Regions from separate parts of the Desulfitobacterium sp. genome, predicted to be linked through region 2. Evidence: riboswitches for the same ligand, from Rfam matches in the RefSeq annotation. Region 2 holds a riboswitch; each other region holds the start of a gene.
The links. A riboswitch is a leader RNA that binds a small molecule or an ion and turns the genes downstream of it on or off. The one in region 2 is predicted to bind cobalamin.

Region 1: another riboswitch for cobalamin. It lies ahead of AC1U9U_RS03610 (precorrin-6A/cobalt-precorrin-6A reductase); the one in region 2 lies ahead of cobT (nicotinate-nucleotide--dimethylbenzimidazole phosphoribosyltransferase).
Region 3: another riboswitch for cobalamin. It lies ahead of cbiE (precorrin-6y C5,15-methyltransferase (decarboxylating) subunit CbiE); the one in region 2 lies ahead of cobT (nicotinate-nucleotide--dimethylbenzimidazole phosphoribosyltransferase).

Annotation. Positions count from the first base shown of each region.
Region 1 covers NZ_CEVWNY010000011.1:36,020-43,115, forward strand. Annotated here, with positions in the region: gene AC1U9U_RS03600 (energy-coupling factor ABC transporter ATP-binding protein) at 1-318, opposite strand, end outside; gene cbiQ (cobalt ECF transporter T component CbiQ) at 331-1,128, opposite strand; gene AC1U9U_RS03610 (precorrin-6A/cobalt-precorrin-6A reductase) at 1,125-1,856, opposite strand; cobalamin riboswitch at 1,975-2,161, opposite strand; gene AC1U9U_RS03615 (MFS transporter) at 2,310-3,515, opposite strand; gene cshA (degradosome RNA helicase CshA) at 3,725-5,203, opposite strand; gene AC1U9U_RS03625 (hypothetical protein) at 5,400-5,534, shown strand; gene AC1U9U_RS03630 (anti sigma factor C-terminal domain-containing protein) at 5,569-5,760, opposite strand; gene AC1U9U_RS03635 (DedA family protein) at 5,780-6,004, opposite strand; gene AC1U9U_RS03640 (metallophosphoesterase family protein) at 6,061-7,096, opposite strand, start outside.
Region 2 covers NZ_CEVWNY010000054.1:11,015-18,110, forward strand. Annotated here, with positions in the region: gene AC1U9U_RS09610 (ParM/StbA family protein) at 1-117, opposite strand, end outside; gene AC1U9U_RS09615 (Ger(x)C family spore germination protein) at 228-1,364, opposite strand; gene AC1U9U_RS09620 (spore germination protein) at 1,397-2,914, opposite strand; gene AC1U9U_RS09625 (GerAB/ArcD/ProY family transporter) at 2,928-3,995, opposite strand; gene AC1U9U_RS09630 (ATP-binding protein) at 4,187-5,560, opposite strand; cobalamin riboswitch at 5,739-5,915, shown strand; gene cobT (nicotinate-nucleotide--dimethylbenzimidazole phosphoribosyltransferase) at 6,017-7,096, shown strand, end outside.
Region 3 covers NZ_CEVWNY010000003.1:44,273-51,368, reverse strand. Annotated here, with positions in the region: gene cobK (precorrin-6A reductase) at 1-755, opposite strand, end outside; gene cobJ (precorrin-3B C(17)-methyltransferase) at 752-1,438, opposite strand; gene AC1U9U_RS01190 (cobalt-precorrin 5A hydrolase) at 1,465-2,682, opposite strand; gene cobM (precorrin-4 C(11)-methyltransferase) at 2,679-3,449, opposite strand; gene cobI (precorrin-2 C(20)-methyltransferase) at 3,464-4,180, opposite strand; gene cbiE (precorrin-6y C5,15-methyltransferase (decarboxylating) subunit CbiE) at 4,225-5,457, opposite strand; cobalamin riboswitch at 5,556-5,734, opposite strand; gene cbiD (cobalt-precorrin-5B (C(1))-methyltransferase CbiD) at 5,814-6,953, opposite strand; gene AC1U9U_RS01165 (glycosyltransferase family 8 protein) at 7,063-7,096, opposite strand, start outside.

The sequences.
Region 1 (7,096 bases), on a different contig from region 2:
CGGGCCAAATCCCACTTCCGCCATAACTGTGGAAGCAATGATCTGATTGTCGGCATCTTGAAAGACGATACCGATTTTTTTACGCAATTCTTTGATGTTCTTTTTATTAATGACCGTACCACGGTAGCTGATTTCTCCCTGGTCGGGAGTAAGGACTCCATTCGCATTCAGGAAAAACGTGGATTTGCCGGCACCATTAGAACCAACGACAGCGATTTTTTCTCCTTCATAGATATCCGCATTGATTCTGCTCAAAGCGGGCGTCCCGTTTCCGTAAGCATAGTGCAGATCCCTGATCTTTAATATTGGTTCTCCCATAATCTTTCCTTTCTAGCATGTAAAGTACCAGAGTAGAATCAGTAAAATTATAAATACTGCCGCCGCAATAATCTGTATGGTTGTGACTTTTCGGGCCTCCTCCAAAAATAGCAGCTCTCCCTCATAGCATCTGGCTTCCATGGCGTTATAGTAAGCATTAGCTTTTTTAACCGAAACAACCAGCAGATTGCCGGCAATCTTGCCAAATGTAAACCACGAAGTCCTAAGATCACGGAAGCCCAGACGGGAGTCTGCGGAATTCCTCATTTTGATAACGACATCCAAGAGAATGAATATGTATCGATAGATAATATTCATCAGTTCGACAATAAGCTTTGGCATATGGGCCCTTCGCATTACACTAATAATCTCGGAAGAAGGAGTCGATAAAGTCATCATTTCCATGGCACTAATCGCCGCCAAGACCTTCATGATCAAAAAGAGCATGGTCTTAAGCCTCGCTTGGGAAGTAAATACATAGCCAAAACCAAGATTCAAATTATACTGTCCCATGGGTTGTGTTGAAAAATCCACGCCAATGGCGACAGTCCCCAACAGAATAAAGGAAATTGGAATCATTAGTATGGACAAATAGGCACGGAGGGAAAGTCCACCTTTGATGATGGACAAATAGGCCATTGCCAGGATAACCACAGCGGAGACGTAAGGATTATTCAAGACAATACATAGTACTAGGGTCGATATGGAGAGAGAGACTTTAAATGCAGCATTCCAATGTCTGATTCCGGAGGCATGAGCATAAAAGTCGATGGAAGATCCTTCACCATGCTTATGTCTGATTGTACTCATTCGTTTTTCCTTCCATACTTATCTACCCAGTCTAATAATTCCTTCACACTATTCACGGTCAACCCGGCGAGCACTCGGTTTTTTTTGACAAGGATGACTTTTAGCCCAAGTTCTAAGGCGGCAGATATTTTCGTATCTGTTCCACCGGCATTACCACTATCCCGAGTTAAGAGAATATCTGTCCCATACGACCTGAATAATACCCGGTTCAGATCTTTGGAGAATGGACCTTGCAGGGCCACAATATTCTTAGGGTGAATGCCCATATCCTGACACTTCTGCACAATCCGCCCTTCCGGAAGAACGCGCACAACGAAACGAGCAAAACCGGCAAAGGAACTGTTCACAATACTTTCGAGTTGATGACTGCCTGTCGTCACAAAAACCGTTGCCGGTCGACCTTCCTCTTGATATACTTCCGCGACGGATTGTTCCAAACGCCGCAAAGCTTCCTCCCAATTATGTACCGGTGAAATCAAGGAACTGATCGGAATCTTGGTCTCAGGTCTTTCCAGCCGGAGATAGGGAATCCCACGTTGTTCGCACCACCGGCTTAACGAAGTAAATTTAACACCACAGGAAGGATGACTGGCATCAAGAACGGCAGAAGGGATTGAACCGACTTCCTTTTCCGACCATGATGACATTTGTTTAAACTTAATTCCCCTCTTATGAAGATCTTCACCAGCTTCACGCGCTGCGGCAGTTTCTCCCAATAGAATAAACATAGTGCTTTTGCCTCCAAATAAAAAAACCCTTCACCAACGGAAGAGTTTAGGGTCATAATGAGCATCTAAAACAAAGTTAAAGATACAAACATTCACCTCCCTAACATCCCGTAGGCAGTTATAATGTTTGGTATAAGCAGGTCTCCTGGCTCAAGATCTTCATCAACTTACGTCTTCCCAGGTAATCCCCAGTGACACTTTGTAAGTCGACTCCCTCTTACAGTGGCGGGCACCGCGTCAGCTTTTACTGACTTCCCTTTTAAATTTTTCCCTCAGGAAAAAACACTCATTCCCAAAATATTCAATTATCTTATATATTAGCATAACCTTAGCAGCCCTGTCTAGTACCTAACACATTGGCAGTTGACCGGGGATCCCAATCCCCATTATCCACTGCATTATCCTTCCTGCCGAAGAAACGCGGATTGATACATAATTATGCACATTTTTCTTCTATGCTTGTTGCCCGATGAGCTCCTCATGTCTGACAGCCGGCTCCTGAGCTCTAATATCCGGTAGGGTTAAGGCAAGCAGAATCCCCACTATCGGGAGAAGGCAGATAAGATTCATTGTAAAAGGCAATCCGAAGTGATCAGCGATAACTCCAAGCAAAGTAACCCCAATGGATCCCATGCCGACGCCAAAGCCAAGCAGTAAACCAGAAGCCAGGCCGATGTTATTCGGCAAAAGTCTCTGCCCAAAAACCACCGTAGTGGAAAAAGTTGAAATTAATCCTGCACCGAGAATAAAAGCGAAAACAGGAATTAACGGACCGTTTAACTTTAGAAATGGTAAAATTGTCATTAAGGAGATTAACATGGAAACCAACATCCCACTGCGACCGCCAAAACGATCGGCAAAAGGTCCGCCTAAAATCGTGCCGAATGCTCCGGCAATTAAAAATACGCTCACTAGATATTGAGGTTCTGCAATCCCTTTAAAGGCAGGAAAATAAAAGGGAATGAAGTAAATTAGTCCGGATTGGATCCAGGAACGAACTGTTACGTAAAGCATTAATAATGTTAAGCTGCCCACCCGATTGCTACCGGAGTGCGTTCGCACCTTTTTCTTAGCCTGATTGGACAAACTTTCCCCTAAGATCCGCTTAAACCTCGGCATTACAAATAAAAAAAGCAAAGATGCTAAGAGGCCCGGTATTGCTACCCAGTGAATCGACTGCAGACCGCCAAAGCTTAGTACAAGTGTGGCCAGCATCGGACCTAAACCAAAGCCAAGATTTCCTCCAACAGAAAAAATCGCCATCGAAGACCCGGCCTTCCTGTCTTCGCTGATAAAGTGAGCCAATTTAGACCCCTCGGGATGGTATCCCGCAACACCGATACCGCTTAGGAGCACTGCAAATAGCAGGAGTTCATAAGAATTAACGAATCCTGTCAGGGCCAAACCTAAACCGGAGAGTATAAGTCCTAAAGGCATTAACCAAGGCATACTATAGCGATCGCTGAAAACCCCAAAAATGGGTTGGATAATCGCGGAACTAAAAGTAAACGCCAATACGAGGGTACCAACTTGAAAATAGCTTAGTCCAAAATTTAGGGCTAATAAGGGAGCCAAGATTGGAAGCACCCCTTGACCCAAATCAACAACCAGATGACCCAAGCTTAAAATCCATAATAACGGGTTCATTGTTTTAGCCACCTACTCTCTTCTCCAAAAATTTTTTACTTGATAAACATAGTAGCATATTTATAAATTCTAATCGAGAAATTTTAAGAATTTTTGCGGTCACTTTTGACCCCCTTAAGATTTGACCTACTCTACCTTAGAAAAAGCCACTGGTTACCCCAGTGGCTTTTTGTCTTCTCTCCGTATTAGTATATAATATGGTACTTGTTCAATGGTAGGATTTATTTTTTGTAACCGCGTCCACCTGTCGAACTCCCACGGTGATCCCCTTTGCCTTGTCTGCCACGATAATTACCACCGGGCCCGCCCTCTCTGCGATAACCACCACGCCTATCTCCACGATATCCTTTATGATCAGACCGACCTTGATTGCTTTTTACTCTCAAGGGAGCTACTCCAGTTAACTCGATTTCTGTTTCATTAGGTTCCTTGGTCATTATTTTTAAAGCTGCCGACAATAAAGTTACTGAATCCGATTCTTCCAATAAATCTTCGGCGATTCCCTTATAATTCTGGATGTCTCCCTCTGCTACGACACGTAGTAACCTTTCAACCGTGATCCGTTGCTGGCCCTCAATGGCTTCAATCATGGTCGGGATATTTTTGCGCGTTATTTTGCGTTTCGTCAGTTGCTCGATAAGCCTTAAATGACCTATTTCCCGTGGCGTCACAAAGGTTACAGCCAAGCCTGTTTTTCCTGCTCTTCCTGTACGTCCGATCCGATGCACATAACTTTCTTGGTCTTGAGGAATATCGAAGTTATAAACATGGGTCACCCCACTTATGTCTAACCCCCTCGCCGCAACATCCGTGGCGACTAAGACCTCGATAGTTCCCTCTTTAAACTTTCTCATCACGCTATCCCGTTTACTCTGGGTCAAGTCGCCATGAATACCTTCTGCGGAATACCCCCGTTTATTCAAGGCTTCCGCTAACTCATCCACTCGGCTTTTGGTCCGGCCAAACACAATGGCTAAGTCAGGGGATTGAATATCGAGCAAGCGGCAAAGAACATCAAATTTCATCTTTTCCGTGACTTCAATGTAGTTTTGTTCGATATTAGCAACCGTAACCTCCTTAGCCTTGATACTGACGAGCTCCGGGTCCTTCATAAATTTCTGGGCTAGATTTTGAATTTGCTTAGGCATGGTAGCTGAAAATAGCAAGGTCTGTCTTTCGTCCGGGATCTCTTGGAGTATGGTTTCAATATCTTCAACAAAGCCCATGTTTAACATCTCATCCGCTTCATCTAAAATAACCATTTCAATATTTTGGAGGCGAATAGTGCGTCTACGCATATGATCCATGAGACGTCCCGGTGTAGCCACAATGATATGGGGTCTCTTTTTTAGAGCCCTAATCTGCCGATCAATCTCTTGTCCACCGTAAATCGGCAACGTACGAACACTTTTAAATTGGCCGATTTTATTGAGTTCCTCCGCCACCTGTACCGCTAATTCTCGAGTCGGGGCGAGCACGATTCCTTGGATATCCTCAGATGTCTGAGTAATTTTTTCGATCAAAGGAATCCCATAAGCCGCTGTTTTCCCTGTACCCGTTTGAGCCTGCCCGATCACATCCTTACCGGCTAAGGTCAGAGGTATTGTTTGGGCTTGGATCGGTGTGGCTTCTTCAAAGCCCATATTCATGACAGATTTAAGTAATGATTCGGATAAACCTAGTTCTTTAAAAGTTGGCATTACATGACTCTCCCTTATATTGTTGATACTAAAAGTAGTTTCCCAATCGTATAATAATCTAATCCAAATACTTGAGTATAAACTATTATGCCACGAAGAGCGGTTGGGAGATACCTCTTTAATGGAATAAATTAACGTGTTAGAACTTTGTTTATTGAAGAAACTAAATTTATATTAACATCAAAGGAGAATAATTATGGCAACCGTAGGTAAAAAAAATAACTTAAAGTTTGTACCAAAAGGAAACGCCCCAAAGCCGGGGATAATAACGCCAAAAACTAATGAAATAGCTCAAAAAACGGACACCTTATCAGACCATAGTAATAGCTAATCTTATAAAGGACAGCCTAGGCTGTCCTTCAATATTAGTATTTATCAATTATCACTCCGAATGAAGAAGCCTTTATATGAGGGTTCTCTATTAGTGAATTTAGCTCTTCCTTTGTCCCCTGAACGACTACTCCCAGTAGAGGAACTTTGGCCGGGTCTGTATATCCCTTGGCCTCAAACCTATCATATACTTTTTGATATTGGGGATAGGTTTTTAGATCGAACAAAAATTCATTATAGTCAAAGCTAGAAAGTACGACTGATATAGTAGGAAATCGTAATACCTGATATAACCCCCAGGGTAGCTACAATAACACTTATGCCCCAGTTTAACTTTCCTTGAAATACAAGAAACCCACAGTAGGCCATCAAGGTTTGCCCTGGTGTCGGAAAAGCTATAAGTTCAAGCATTAAGGCAACAAATAATACTATATATTCGTAATTATTTAACAGATCAGTTAAGAAGTTCATTATAAGCCTCCAGAAAAGCCAATTTAACCGACCTCCCTTTTTTAGGTAGTTGTATTCTAGTCCTTCCTATTTCCAAACAGTTCTTTAAACCGCTTGGCCGCATATTTTCCAGTGTCATATAGCCATTTCCATACGGTGTCAAAGGCTTGCTTTTTCCATAAATAAATCTTGATCATCAATAAAAGCATAAGTAACACGAATCCTACAAGGACAAATATCACTGAAACAGGATTCTCTTCATACATAGCAGCGGCAAATAGTTGTACTGCTGCCGCATATCGTGCAAGGTAATTATTTAACGGTGATGGAAGTTCCACAATCGTATTGGTTTTAACATCACCAATTTTAGCGATTATATAATGGTAATAGCTATTCTTAGTCAAAAGCTCTGCCCCTGCACCACCCGTTATCAGGTAACGTACACCATCCTTTGTATAATCAAAATAGCTGTGAATATGGGATAAGTACACCGTATCTACATGATAGGTACTCATGAGGTTTTCGAATTTTGCCGCTTCCTGTGGATCCTGGAAACCATGTTTCATATCCTTGTTTTCATTGTAATTATTTAACTTTTGCTCAGCCCAGTTATCACCACTTTTTACTTCGTTAACATAGTTTGGGATTTCATTGGGGGTTACACTGCTTCTTGGGTCATGGGGCGGAATATGGGTAATAACATAAATACGTTTACCCTGCGCCTTTTTCAAATCCTTTTCAAGCCATATGTACTGTTCGTTAGAAACAGCCTGTTTTTCAGACCATCCGGGTGATGAATCCACAAAAGCGAAATGGCTATCGGCAAAATCAAAAGAATAATATGCCGGACCATACAACATTGTATAGGTGCTGCGCCCACTGTCGCGAATATCGTGATTGCCGAGGGTGGTACAAAAGGTTGTGGAGATTTTGGAAACGATTTGGTCAAACAATCTATATTGGTTCGGTTTTCCGCTAAAAACAAAGTCACCATTACCAATGACAAATACCGGATTTTCTCCGTTGACCCGCTCTATAATCTGCTCAAAAGTATCATATCCATCCCGATTATCGCCAAGGATGATATATTTATATTTTCCTGTTTTGTCTTCA
Region 2 (7,096 bases):
CCGTTCATTTCCCTTACAAATGACCGCCGGAAACAGCACTTTAGTGTCCCCTGCATCCAGCTTAATAGCTCCAAACCCCGGATCTCCCCCAGCTATGAGAATATCATTTTCAAACACCAGTGTTCCTCCTCACCAATTCGTGGAATTCCGTTATGATCGGATAAAAAGCGATTAATTTTAATTGTATACCAGAAATTGTTTGGCGTCCATCCCTTATGGCAGCGTTGTTAGGTAATGGACCCTCGTGAATTTATCTTTCCATGAACTAGAATCTCTACATCCAAATCAGGAAAGATCTCCTCCCATTTATCTTTATGTTCTTGCCAATAATCCGGATATTTCCGCATTACATTTAACCCCAAACCAAGAATATCTACTTTTAGCTCTTTTTGAGCTTTCTCCAAAGTGACTTGAATTTCTTCAATGATCGCTTTATTTAAGATATTTGTTAATTCTTCATACTCTTCTTTGGTTTTCGTCTCAGCATGATCCATTCGCTCCCCCAGATTACAGACCGCATCAACATCAATCTCAAACTTCAGATTTTCTCCTTCTAAGATCGGTTTTACCTTAGTCTTAGCACGCATAATTTCGAAGGAGATCTTGGTAGCATCCATTGTTGCCGTGATAATGCCACTTTTAATTTCATCCTCAATCCATAGTAAACCCCTCGCCTCATCATCATCCAGCCAAGCAATGAGCTTATCTTCCTTAAAAGCACTTCCGCCCTCTATGACAAAAGTAGTCTCTCCCTTTTCCTCAATAAATCGCACCTTACCAACGACCGGTTCAATTCCCTCACAGTAAAGCATACTGAAAAGATTCAGTAAGTTAGCCGGGGTAGATTTCGATAAGGATTTATAATTCTCCACCAGGGATTTTAGATTCAAAGCACTGATTAATGCTTCATTGGAAGGGGCCCGGATAATCTCCTCTGCTTTTCCCTCCGTAACCAGAACCCAGGTTAAAAGCCGAAATTCCGGGTCACGCTCCAAAAAATCTAAAACCGGCAAAATCCCCTTACGAGCAAGCTCTTCACCAAAAACTATTACTTGCATATGAGGATAATAAAGTCGATGCCCGGACTTCTTCATTAAATTACGAATTGCATCAAAAAGGGTTTCCCCCTCACTGTATTCAACACGCATGGGATTCTTTGGGGTTTGCCCCCTCGTGGTAGCGGATTGGGGATTAATGACTTGAACCGTCAGCTTAATCCCTCCCTGCTCATTAAGGTCTATGCCCATCGCACCGACAATACCTATCTCATTCAGTTCTCGGTAATTCCAGCATCCTGGTAAAAAGAGTAAAATAGCGATAATTAGAATCAACCCAATGGCCCTTTGCTTAATAGGATTAGTCATTTGGCAACGACCGCCCCTCCGTTTTTGTGCTGTTAATTACTTTTTCGCTTGGGAATCCCCAGCCTCTTCTTCAGGGTATTTCTCCCTTGGCGATCACTGTTGCTGATTAAAGTTGGACGAGTAAACATTGTCCATAGGGGCAAACGAACCACTCCATCTTTCATATCTCCAAAATTAGTCGGAATAAGCGGCGATAAATAAGGCACCCCAAAAGAGCGTAAGTTAGCTAAATGAATGTAGATAACAATTAAAGTCATTAACCACCCGAACATTCCCATTAGAGTAGTGACCATGAGGAAAATTAAACGCAAAATAGATGTTGGTGCAGTCATGGGCGGAGTAAGGTATCCGGAAATTACGGTCAGAGCTACCACAATCACCATTGCCCGACTGACAAAACCTGCTTGAACAGCCGCTTCACCAAGAACGAGAGCCCCCACGATACTAACAGCTTGGCCGATGTTGCCCGGTATCCTAATGCCCGCCTCCCGTAAGATCTCATAAACGATCCCCATCGACAAAGCTTCGAAAACTGCCGGAAAAGGGATTCCTTCCCGCCCCCCACTCATCGAAATGAGGAGATTTGTGGGGATCATTTCCTGATGATAGGCTTGGACAGCCACGTAAAAGGCGGGAAGATTGGTAGAAAAATAGAAGGCTAAATAGCGAATGAGCCGAATAAGGGAAGCATAATAAGGGCGTGAATAGTAATCTTCCGGATTCTGAAAGGCTTCTACAAATAGATAGGGTACGGTTAAAACAAAAGGTGTTCCGTCAACCAGAATGCCGACCCGCCCTTCCATGAGCTTGGCCGCTAATTTATCGGGCCTTTCTGTTGCACCCACTGTAGGAAAAATTGAGCGAGGTCCATCCTCGATTAATTGTTCAATATAACCACTTTCCAGGATAGCATCAATATCAATCTCCTCGAGCCGATGCTTTACCTCGCCGATAAGTTTCGGGTTTGCAATCCCTTCGAGATAAACCACATAGATAGTAGTTTTGGTGCGCTTGCCAAGACTCATAACTTCAAACCGCAGACTCTCATCTTTAATTTTACGGCGCAATAAACCGGCATTAACGGCAATGCTTTCGACAAATCCCTCCCGAGGGCCACGAACTATCGTCTCAGTTTCCGGCTCTTGAATACTGCGCTTTTCTCCGCCAAAGGTGTCCATAATTAAGACTTCTGAAGAACCTTCTAAGAAAAAGGCCGTTTTACCGAATAATAGCGCTCGGGATACTTGATCAAAAGTGGTAGTCTTGATTAACTGACTGTCGGCGAGGACCTCACTTTGGACAATTTCTATGGATAGCTTGGCTTCACCATCTAAGCAATTTTCATGGTTACGGAACTCGATTAAGGGTTTAATAATTGAATAGCTAAGATATTCCTGCTGTACCAATTCCCTCAGATAAACCAGCAACCCGTTACCCCTGTTACCAAAGGATATGTCACGAAAAGCAAGCTCCGTGGTATTGAAAATTTCGATTAAATATTGGCGATTCTCTTCTAATCCCTTATAAATAGCCGGTTTTTCCTTAAACATTTATTTTCCTCTTTTATCCTTTAATTTTTTCCTTTACGATAAAAATTAAATATAGGAGAGTCACAGACCCTATTTCAAAACCTAAGGCATAGACAGAAAAAACTTCTTTCAATAGCCAATTATTAGCTTGGCCGCCGAGGTAAGCGACAACTGAAGCAATATATAGGATCGCGCCGATAGTGCAACCTAGGAAGGCTCGGGATTTTTTGAAAAAAATCTTACTTAACCCCTCCGCAGCAGCATAATGAAATAAAGCAATGATAAAAAAGCCTCCCGCTGTCCAAGATACAACTTGAAAGGCTTCTATTCTTTCAACAAAATCTCCCGCTTCCACTATTTGAGCGAGCAGAAATACGGAGTAAACTTGCCGCGAACTTACCTCCACACCAATGGCCAGAATTACAATGAAAACATTTAGTGCAAAAAGACAAATTCCTGAACCTATGCCGAGAAGTTTAATCTTAAAAGCTTTTTGGGGTTCATTGTGATAAGCCATAATCACGCTCATAATTATACAAGCTCCGAACCAAGCGGCTAGAAGAACGGCACCATGGACAACCTCCATAAAATTGTGTTGAAACATGGGTCTTAAGTTCCAAGTATCCATCTTAGTCAAATTTAAGAGGGCGATAAACAACGATGATCCTAACACAAAAGGAGCTATAAGCCCAGGGAGTCGCATTATAACCTCGATTCCGGTATATGTCGCATAGGTACTAACGAGTATTAATACTAAAGCAAAAACATATTTCGGAGTCTCAGGCATGATTACGGAACCAAAAAAATCCGAAAGGGTCTGAAGAGCGGTAAAAGCTACGAACGTAAAAAAAAGACTAAATAAACCATTAATAATTTTACCTATAAATTTTCCTAAAATCTTTTCGCTATATTGAAAGATCGTCCGTCCCTTAAACTTCAGCCCCATTTTAAAGAGAAACCAGCCCAGGATCACTTCCATAACCAGGGCCAAGAGTATTGCTTGCCAAAAATCCTGCCCCAAATCTATGATGATCAGATTAGGGAGCCCGAAGGATACAGACATTATCATAAAATAGGTTAAAAAAACTTGTTGGTTAGACACTCGATATTTCAATGATTTCACACTTTCATTTCCAGGTTAATATTAGGATGAACACTCAGCCTAATCCTATACATCCTTTTCCGGACAATTAACCCCTTTACCCTTCTCCCTGCCCTGAAAAAGTCAGGCATGTGTGAAATAAAAATAGCCGGCCATTCAGCCGGCTATGAAAGCAGCGTTGAGGAAAAAATTCAACGTTGAGGGTCTGCAAAGGTTGTGCCTTGCTTGGCAAGCATATAATCCACGAATTGACGAGCTGTTCGACCGGAACGGGCATTATGATTCATGACCCACCGCAAAGCCTGCTGTCTTAAATAATCTCCGGGGACTTGAAGCCCTTCTTGGCTAGCTAACTCTTCCACTATCTTAAGATATCCCTCCTGGTCCGGGGAGGGGAAGGTTACCGTAATGCCAAATCGGTCAGAGAGGGATAATTTTTCTTCCATATTATCACGGCGATGGACCTCATCCCCTTGCCGCTCGGCAAAGGTCTCCCGCACAAGGTTACGCCGATTAGAGGTGGCATAAATCAAAACGTTTTTGGGCTTGCCTTCAAGGCCGCCTTCCAGCAAAGTTTTCAAGTTCTTATAATCTGCTTCGGTATCTTCAAAGGATAGATCATCGATGAAGATGATGAATTTCAGGGGCTGTTTTGCAAGGAGGGCAATGATTTTGGGATAATCCTGCAAGTCGGTTTTTGCTAATTCCACAAGGCGCAGCCCCTGCTCACAGTATTCATGGAGCAGAGCCTTCACCAAAGAAGATTTGCCTGTTCCCCGGTTACCGTAGAGTATTATATTATTGGCCGAATAACCCCTAATGAAGAATTCCGTATTCTCGAGAACAATCCCCTGCTCACGCTCTTGGTTGATCAATTGGCTTTTGCGCATGGGATCGGCGGTAACGGCTTCTAACTTGCCGGTATTGCTTCGCCATTTTAGTGCCATGCTTTGGCTGAATAATCCGGTACCCATCTCCTGATAGTATGTGAGAAGCGCATTTACCATGTCCTCGGCAGTCCCTTGCCTTAGTACTTCTTTGAGTCGGCCTTGGGTAGCCATTAGATAATTTTGAGCAAAATTATTATCATGACTGAAACACTCCCTGCCAACACTTAGCCAATTAGGCCAGCTTGCCGGAGCAAAAGGCGCCTCCTGCCATAACTCCTTGTGCTCTTTCATTTCCCCGGCTAACCGCTGATTAATTACTTCTTTAATCTCTTCACTTGTCATCCGGGTAAGCTCACGGCAGCAAAGGAGATCACGTCCGGCTAATTCACGCAGGTGGCTGGATAATCCGCTTTTCCCGCCTTGGGCAACTTGTCTGCTGAACTCATTTTTATCCTGAATGATCCGCTCCCAAAGGTACTCCGGCCACTGAACTTCGGTAGCTAAGGAAGTGAAACGGTGATACTCCTTATAGACTTCCCTGAAATCTAATTCTTGGGATCCCGCCTGCTCTAAAAGTGACTTAAAAGCAGCTACTATCGGATCCTCTTTTATTCCATGAAAAATAACCATGCCGTCAATAAGCAAGGACAACCGATTCATTATATTTTTACTCACCGGTAATGCACATCCTTAACAATTATAATTTTAATGGTTGTGTTCTAGTACAACGTATATTTTATATCATAATTCCTTCAAAACATGAAGTAAAGAGCAAATGGCAAATCAATTTTTCCTTCGCTTTTGACCCAAGACCCTTGACAAAAACTTGTCTTTTGGTATTCTATAAATAACTTAATATTCTAACATTCTTCGGTGCCCCATCTGGGGAGAATAGGAAAACCGGTGTAATTCCGGTGCGGACCCACCACTGTGAAAGATGAGCCTAGACCATAACCACCGGCACTTGCCGGGAAGGGGTTGTAGGTGCTTGAGTCTGAGCCAGGAGACCTGCCAAGAATGCATAAATTCTTTCCAGGGGTGATTGGAAAGGGTGTTGGCGATGAAGGCAAAGTCCCGACCACTTATAAGTGGCGGGACTTTATTTTTTTACTAAAAAGGAGAGGATTAAAGATGACTAAACAAGAATTAAATCAAGAAAAACTATCTCCAGAGAAGTTCTGCGAACGCCAGGACCTTTCCACCGCTAGCTTAGAAGAGTGCGAGGCCGTTTTGAACCAGCTCGTCCAAGGAATTCAGGATTTAGACGAAAAATCAATGGAAGCTGTGCAAGTACGTCTTGACTCCTTAACAAAACCCCAGGGCAGCCTAGGAGTTTTGGAGGAAATCGCCAAACAACTAGGTGGCATTCAAGGTGATCCTTGGCCGAAAATCGATAAGAAAGCCGTACTCGTCATGGCCGGGGATCATGGTGTCGTAGCTGAAGGAGTCAGCGCTTTCCCCCAAGAAGTCACTCCCCAAATGTTTTATAATTTCTTGGGCGGTGGAGCGGGTATCAATGTTCTTTCCCGCCATGCTAATGCAGAAGTGATCTGCACTGATGTGGGTATCGCCTTCCCCTTAGATCCTCCCGAGCTTATGCGTAACCGTGTAATGAATGGAACCCGTAATATGGCCCAAGGACCCGCCATGAGCCGTAAGGAAGCCCTTCTTTCCTTATTAACCGGGGCAAAAATTGCCCAACAAGCTATAAATTCCGGTGTCCAAGTCTTAGCTACTGGCGAAGTAGGTATTGGCAATACTACTCCTAGCGCAGCCATTATCTCCCTTTTTACCGGATTACCGGCCGCAGCAGTTACCGGCAGAGGAACGGGCCTCGATGATGCCGGTTTAATTCGCAAACAAGAAGTTATCACCCGTGCTATCGAAATCAATCGGCCGGATCCTGAGGATGGAATCGATGTCCTTAGCAAAATCGGTGGTTTGGAAATCGGTGCCCTGGCCGGTGCTATCCTGGCCGCAGCCTACTCCCGTGTACCCATCATTTTGGATGGGGTAATCTCCACAGCGGCAGCCCTTATCGCCGCCAAAATATGTCCCACGGCCCGCTTCTATCTCATCCCATCTCATTCCTCTGTGGAGATTGGTCATGTTGCCGCCTTGAAGCACCTAGAACTTAAACCGGTTATGCACCTGGACTTCAGGTTGGGTGAAGGGACCGGTGCCGCAATTGCCTTCCACCTGCTGGATGCC
Region 3 (7,096 bases), on a different contig from region 2:
CTAATGAAGTCTTCTACCGACACAAAAACGCTCCCCGAATCATTACTAGTCCCTACCTGGGGCCGTGCCAAAATAATAACCGGTATCTTAAGCTCAAGACAGGCCTGCACTTTCTCAAGAGTTCCACCAATAGAGCCGCTTTCCTTAGTAATCACCACATCGATCTTCAGTTGTTCCCAAAGAGCCTCATTAAACTTTTGCGAAAAGGGCCCCTGCATGGCTATAATCCGGTTAGGCTTTAATCCCAACTCTTCGCACTGAGTTAGAACCTGTGCGGTGGGGAGTACCCGCGCAAATATTTCGCAATTCTGTAATTCCGGCTGGTTTAGCCAGTCCTGGAGGTTCTTACTACCTGTGCTTAAAAAGATTCTTTTCCCAAATCCGGCTGCCAATTGTCCAGCCTTTTCCAGGTCCGGCACGAAATGAATGAGGGCATGAATGGGATACTTCCCGGGAGGACGTTCCCACCGAAAATAGGGCACCCCCACCTCAGCGGCTATCCGACGAGCCAGGCCCTGAATAGTCCGGGCATAAGGGTGGGTAGCATCGATGAGTCCATGGACTTCCTGTTGCCGAAGAATTTCCCGTAAAGAATCTTCGTCAAGGGCACCTGAGCGTGCCTCCAGCCCATATTGCACAGCAATTTCCGCTCCATATTCTGTTAAAGTGGAAAGGGACACCCGATGATCCCGCTGTTGTAACTCCAAAGCCAGTTTTCTCCCGTCCTCTGTCCCTGCCAAGACGAAAAAGTTCATAGAACATATCCTCTGGGAGTAACCATATATGGCCCAATTACCCGAGTGTGAGAATTGCCGATGATGACCGTGGTCAACATATCAATGGGAGAGTTGGTAAACTCCTCGAGTGTCGTTATAATCACTTCAGATTCGCCTCGTAAGGCTTCCTTAACTATTCCCACCGGTGTTTCGGGATGGCGGTATTCAAGGACTGCTTCCCGGACCCATTCGATTTGATCCTGCCGCCCTTTGCTTTTTGGGTTATAAATAGCCATAACAAAATCCCCTTCGGCGGCCAGTTTAACCCGTTTTTGAATTACTTCCCAAGGAGTAAGCAGATCACTAAGACTGATCACGGCAAAATCATGCATTAAAGGAGCACCCAGCATGGAGGCTGCCGCGTTGGCGGCGCTGACTCCGGGAATAATCTCCAAAGGCATATCCAGGGCATTTTTCTCTTCCAAGCACTCAATGAGAATTCCCGCCATCCCATAGACCCCGGCATCCCCACTGCTGACCAGAGCAACCCGACGCCCTGCTAAAGCAAGTTCCACTACCTCCCGGCAGCGATCAATCTCCTGCCTCATACCGGTGGCAACTACTTCTTTCCCACCAATCCAAGGACGAATCAGATCAATATAAGTCTTATAGCCGGCGATTACTTCCACTTCATTCCACAGATCAAGAACTCGTTTTGTCATATGCGCTTCATCGCCGGGGCCAATTCCTACCACCAAGATCTTTCCTGGCTGATGGCCACCGTGACCCCGTTCCACTTCTGCTTGGTAAGAATTAATTCCCCCAGTTGGGTTCCCAGTAAGCTCGCTGCTTCGCATACCCCATCCACTCCTATCTTTTCTTTGACAAATTCCGAGGATTCCAGCTTCAGTTTTTCATTTATGGCTTGAACTTCTTCAGTTAAAAAAGTTCGGAAAGGCACTCCAAAAGTTTGAGCAGCCTCGATTATCCCTGATTCATCTGCCTTTAAGCGGATGCTATACAGCCCCCGGATGCTTTTGGGGGAAATCCCTAATTTCCTTAAGCTTAACTCAATCGCCTCAATAATCTGCTCCTTGCTTGCTCCCCTGCGGCAACCCACCCCAACACTAAAGATCCGCGGTATCAAGAGGAGAGGATTGGTCTGCTCTTGGTCTTCCTTATCGATTAGACCGACTTCCAACAGAACCTTTGGCGATTGCCCGCCACAGATTTTGCTGTCTTGCACTATTAGATCCTGCCGGTGTGCGTCTTTCAGAAGAGAATCCTGAATCGTTATCCAAAGATGTGCTTGTTCCTTATCCCGATCCTCAAGAAAGAGGTAATTTGCATCTTGTCTTAAAGGATGTTCCTCCGGTAGACAATCTGTCCAGACCTTTAAATAACCCTGGTCCAGTAAAAAACGATTCACTTGCTTAAGCCCTGCCACCGGCTCAACAGTCCAGCCGAACCGCCGGGCATACTCATCAGGTGCTGTTAAGCCCTGAACATCAGTAGCGGTTGTTACCACCGGCTTAGCGTTGAGCCAGTGGGCGATGGTCTTTGCCCAGGCATTAGCCCCCCCTAAATGACCGGATAATAAGGAAATTACAAACTCCCCTTTTTCATCTAGAACCAATACCGCCGGATCACGATCTTTACTCTGAATATAGGGAGCAATCTGCCGCACCACTATCCCCGTAGCCATAATGAAGATCAACAAGGAACAATCTGACCAGAGTCTTGACATTATATCCTTCAGACTATTAAAGCTGCACAGAACCACAGGGACGTTTCCTTCCCTTTCTTCCGATGCAGACTGACCGATGAATCGAGCAGATTGTCGCTGCATTAGATTTTGGTGTATCCACAGTCCCGGTTTTTCTCCCTCCGGCCAGTTCGCCGATATCCGTAGGGCAGTTTCCAAACCCTGGTCTGTTAAGACCACAAGGGCTGCTTTAGCTTTCATGACTTGCTTCCTTGGCGGTACTCATGGGTAAATTCCGGATCATAAAGTTTTGATCTAACCCCCAGATTCCCCCGTAGAAAATCTCCCACGAGGATTTGAGCATGCTTCCGAATCCCGGCTTCTTTTACTTTGGCCTCGATATTTGCCAAGGTCCCCTGAAGAATCTGTTCATCTGACCAGCTAGCTCGATAAACCACTGCCACCGGTGTATCCGCCGGATAGCCCCGGCGCAAAGTATTCACCACTTCGCCGATCTCCTGGACACTGAGGAAAATTGCCATACTGGCCTGATGCTGAGCTAAGAGTGCCAGATCTTCTTTTTCCGGTACAGGGGTTCTACCGGCGAGACGGGTAAGAATCAAGGTCTGACTTACTTCCGGTAGGGTGAATTCTTTTTTCACCGCCGCCGCTGCCGCAAATACGGAGCTGACTCCCGGAATCACCCCATAAGTAATACCCTGCTCATCCAAAAGCTGCATCTGCTCTTGAATAGCCCCGTAAACACTGGGATCACCGGTATGTAGACGAACGACCTTTTCCCCCTTTTTAACCCCTTCCACCATAAGTTTGATAGTCTCCTCCAAAGTTAGTCCGGCACTATCATAGAGGGCAATCCCCGGTTGACAATGCTGAAGAATCTCCGGATTAACTAATGAGCCGGCATAAATGACTCGCTGAGCCTTTTCCAAAGCCTTTTTTCCTTTTAACGTGATTAAATCGGGGTCCCCGGGACCTGCTCCTATAAAAAGAACTTGGGCAGAATCCATCTTATTTATTTCCGTCAAGGTTTACCCTCCTTTTTGCTTTTATCTTTTTCCTTCTTGCATAGAACTAAGCTCAAATAATCCACTTTCTCCATATCATCAACAGTGTCCAAGGAGCGAATTTCCTCTCCCGCCTGCCCTACCCGAGTGACCAAAACTGCTTGTGAGCCGGTCTTGCGGATATGGTTCAACACCTCCGGCAGATTGCGGGATACCTTCATAAGAACAAGATTGGGGTATTGTTCGTAATTCTCTAACCCTTCAATTCCCGGCAAAACCACTAAGGGTTCATCCCCGGTGGCTAGAGGCCAATTTACCCGGGCCGCGGCAGCTGTCATGGCCGTTATCCCCGGAATTGTCTCGATCCGGTCAGGTTCCAGCTGTCTGTTAAGTATAGAAAGCAAATAACTATATGTACTGTATAAGCAAGGGTCCCCAAGGGTTATAAAGGCCACTGAGAGTCCTGCTTCGAGTTTCTCCATAATCTTATCCGCAGCCTTTTGCCAGGCTGCCTGCAGCACTTCCTCATCTGAGGTCATGGGCATTTCCAGCTCTAAAATATTTACCCCTGCGGGGCAATGGCTTTTGGCGATTTCCCAGGCTATGCTCTCCCGTTCCAGCTTGGATTTAGGTATAGCCAACACCTGAATATGTTGAAGGACCTCTACTGCGCGCAAGGTGATGAGCTTAGGATCTCCCGGCCCTACACCCACTCCATAAAACTTACTCTTCACTATATACCTCCTTTATCGTTGTTGCAGGAACACCGTTGTTGTTCTTATTCTTGACTTTTTTGCGCCGAAAGTATAAATACCGGATTCTGGGCCTGGGCAAGATGGATATCTTTAATTCCTTGCCAACGCACCGCTTGAATTGAAACTACCTCGATATCTTGATATTTCAAATTCTGCAAAGCTTCCATGCCGCGAGCTAAAGTTTCTAAAGTAACTGCGGTAATCACTACCCTGCCTCCAGGCACCAGTGGGGCTTGGCGCAGAATCTCCCATATTTGACCATGACTGCCACCGATTAGGCAAACACCCATTGGCGGGATGCCGGTTAAAGCTTCAGGGGCTGTTCCGCGAACCAACTGCAGATTCCAGGTCCGGAATTTTTCCCGATTTTGGAGAATCAGTTCCTGGGCTTCCAGGTTTTCCTCTACTGCATAGACACAACCTCGCCGGGCCAAAAGGGCTGATTCGATGCTTAAACTTCCTGTCCCAGCTCCCACATCGAGGACTCGATCACCGGGGCCAATTTTAGCCTTGGCCAGAACCTGAACCCGCACTTCACTTTTGGTCATGGGAACCTTGCCGCGGATAAATTCCTCATCCCTGATTCCAAAGCTAAAGCCTTCGGAACCCGAGGGCAAAGGGAATATTTCTTCCGGCTTTTCTTCACCGGGATGGATGATCAGCACAGCGTTCGCAAAGTCATCCTTAAGGTCCTTTAATTCCTTGGCATCAAGTTCCAACCATTTTTCATCGGGATAGGCTAAAGCATTACCCAAAGAAATCCGCGGATTAAATCCATAGACTTGGTAATACCCGGCGATCTTTTGCGGGGTATGGTCCCCTCCGGTGAGAACTCCCAAAGGCTTATCCAGATTCAAGGGCAAGGCCCGAAGGGGGCGGCCGTGGACGCTAAGCAACTCCGCATCCTGCCAAGGGATTCCTGCCCTGGCAAAGGCAAATTGTACAGAGCTGATCCCCGGTAAGACTCTGATATCTTCCTGCGGAAATTCTCTTTTTAGCAGCGGCAGCAAGCTGTAAAACCCAGGATCCCCCGACACCAGTACCCCGACCTTTTTCCCTTGACTTAAAACGCCCGCCAATACTTCCAGGGTTTCCTTCAACTTCCCATTGATAAGAAAGGTGTCTCCCGCAAAATCAGGAAATAGCTTTAGAGCACGAGGCCCACCTATTAAAACATTACATTGATTCACCATCTCCATCACAGCCGGAGGAACCCATCCGGAAGTCCCGGGACCAATTCCCAGTATGCTAATCATCTGACCACCTACCTTAATAAAAAAAGAGCCGTGAGCGGCTCTATTGTTTCAGTATTGGTAAGTACCCTAATAATTACTACACCCATCGCTCGTAGGTGTTAATTAACGCACTCAAGGCAGGTCTCCTGGCTTCCAGTCTACATCCCTCTCCCCTTCCCGGTAACTACCAGTGGGCAATTGAGAGGCACTCGTGGTTTACAGTGGCGGGACCGCGCCGGATTTGCACCGACTTCCCTTTACATCCTCAAAATGAGGAACCTTGAATTATATTCAATTAAAAATACCAAATGAAAAACAACTTTAGTTATTTTATGAATATTTCTAAAATATTCAGTAGTATTATCTATTCTCCGTTTTTAGTAAGATTCCTGCTGCAATTGTGGCCAATCCCAAAATTCCTTGGCAATTTCTTCTGCCTGTTTGTCCCAGGCGATGATTTTACCATCAAGAAGGGTAAAAACACTCCCCACTTGAAGTTCTCCATGCACATGATCCCTTGCCCTGATGCTGGCCCGACCGGCTAATTCAAATAACAAATTTCCCCAACCTTGGTTAAGGATTGCTTCAGCGGCGCCTTCCACAGTAGGGAATTCCGCCAACTTGCCTAAAAGCTCACGGGGAACCCCGGCAAGAGCTGCATGAGCCACTAAAATTTCCATTCGTGCATCCGCTACATGGGTATGGGTATGGAATATCCCCCCCGCTACCTTAATCAGTTTTCCAACATGTCCAAAGAGAACTACCTTCTCTAGTTTCCGATAAGCGGCTTCTTCCAATAGAAAACCGACAAAATTGCTCATTTGAATAATTGCTTCCTGAGGTACCTTGAGCTGTCCTGTAGCGGCTCTAAATCCGTAATTCCCCGGGGTTAAAATAATGGCCTTATGGCCGTAAGCAACGGCTTGGTCCAGTTCCGGCAGAATGGACTTCTTAAACGCCTCCTCGGACATTGGACGGACGATCCCGGTGGTTCCCAAAATAGAGATTCCCCCTACAATACCCAAGCGCGGATTAAGGGTTTTTACCGCGGCTTTTTCCCCTTCCGGAACCTCGATCGTCACTTTTATCTCTTCCTTAGGAAAAATCTCCCGTACCGCTTCCCGAATCATTTGTAGTGGTATAGGATTAATTGCACTTTCCCCCGGAGAAATCTGCAGACCTTTTTTAGTAACGATTCCTACCCCTCGACCGCCGCTAATCCGGACCTCTCCCTGCTGAGAAAGCATCTGAACTACGGCTTGTACTTCTAAACCATGGGTGATATCAGGATCATCCCCCGCATCCTTGATAATCCCTGCCCGTGCTCCTGCATTTTCCTTTTCCGCACGATAAATTGGCAATTGAAGCTGATTTCCCTGAGGCAGGGGGATATTTACCTCAGCTCCCGGCTCTAAGCCTTTGAGCAAAAGGCAAGCAGCTTTTGCTGCCCCCGCTGCACAACTGCCTGTGGTAAACCCTGTTTGCCAAGAATGCCTGTCTTTGCTCTCTCTACTCAATCATTACGCCGCCCTATCTGTATTGTAATTGAAATTATCATCGTTACCCTAATAATTTCAATTCGGGTTTGGAAAGTCCTTTTTTTAATAATTAGAAATTAATTATAACCTAACAAACCACTTGACCTTTTTGCTTAGCCGCA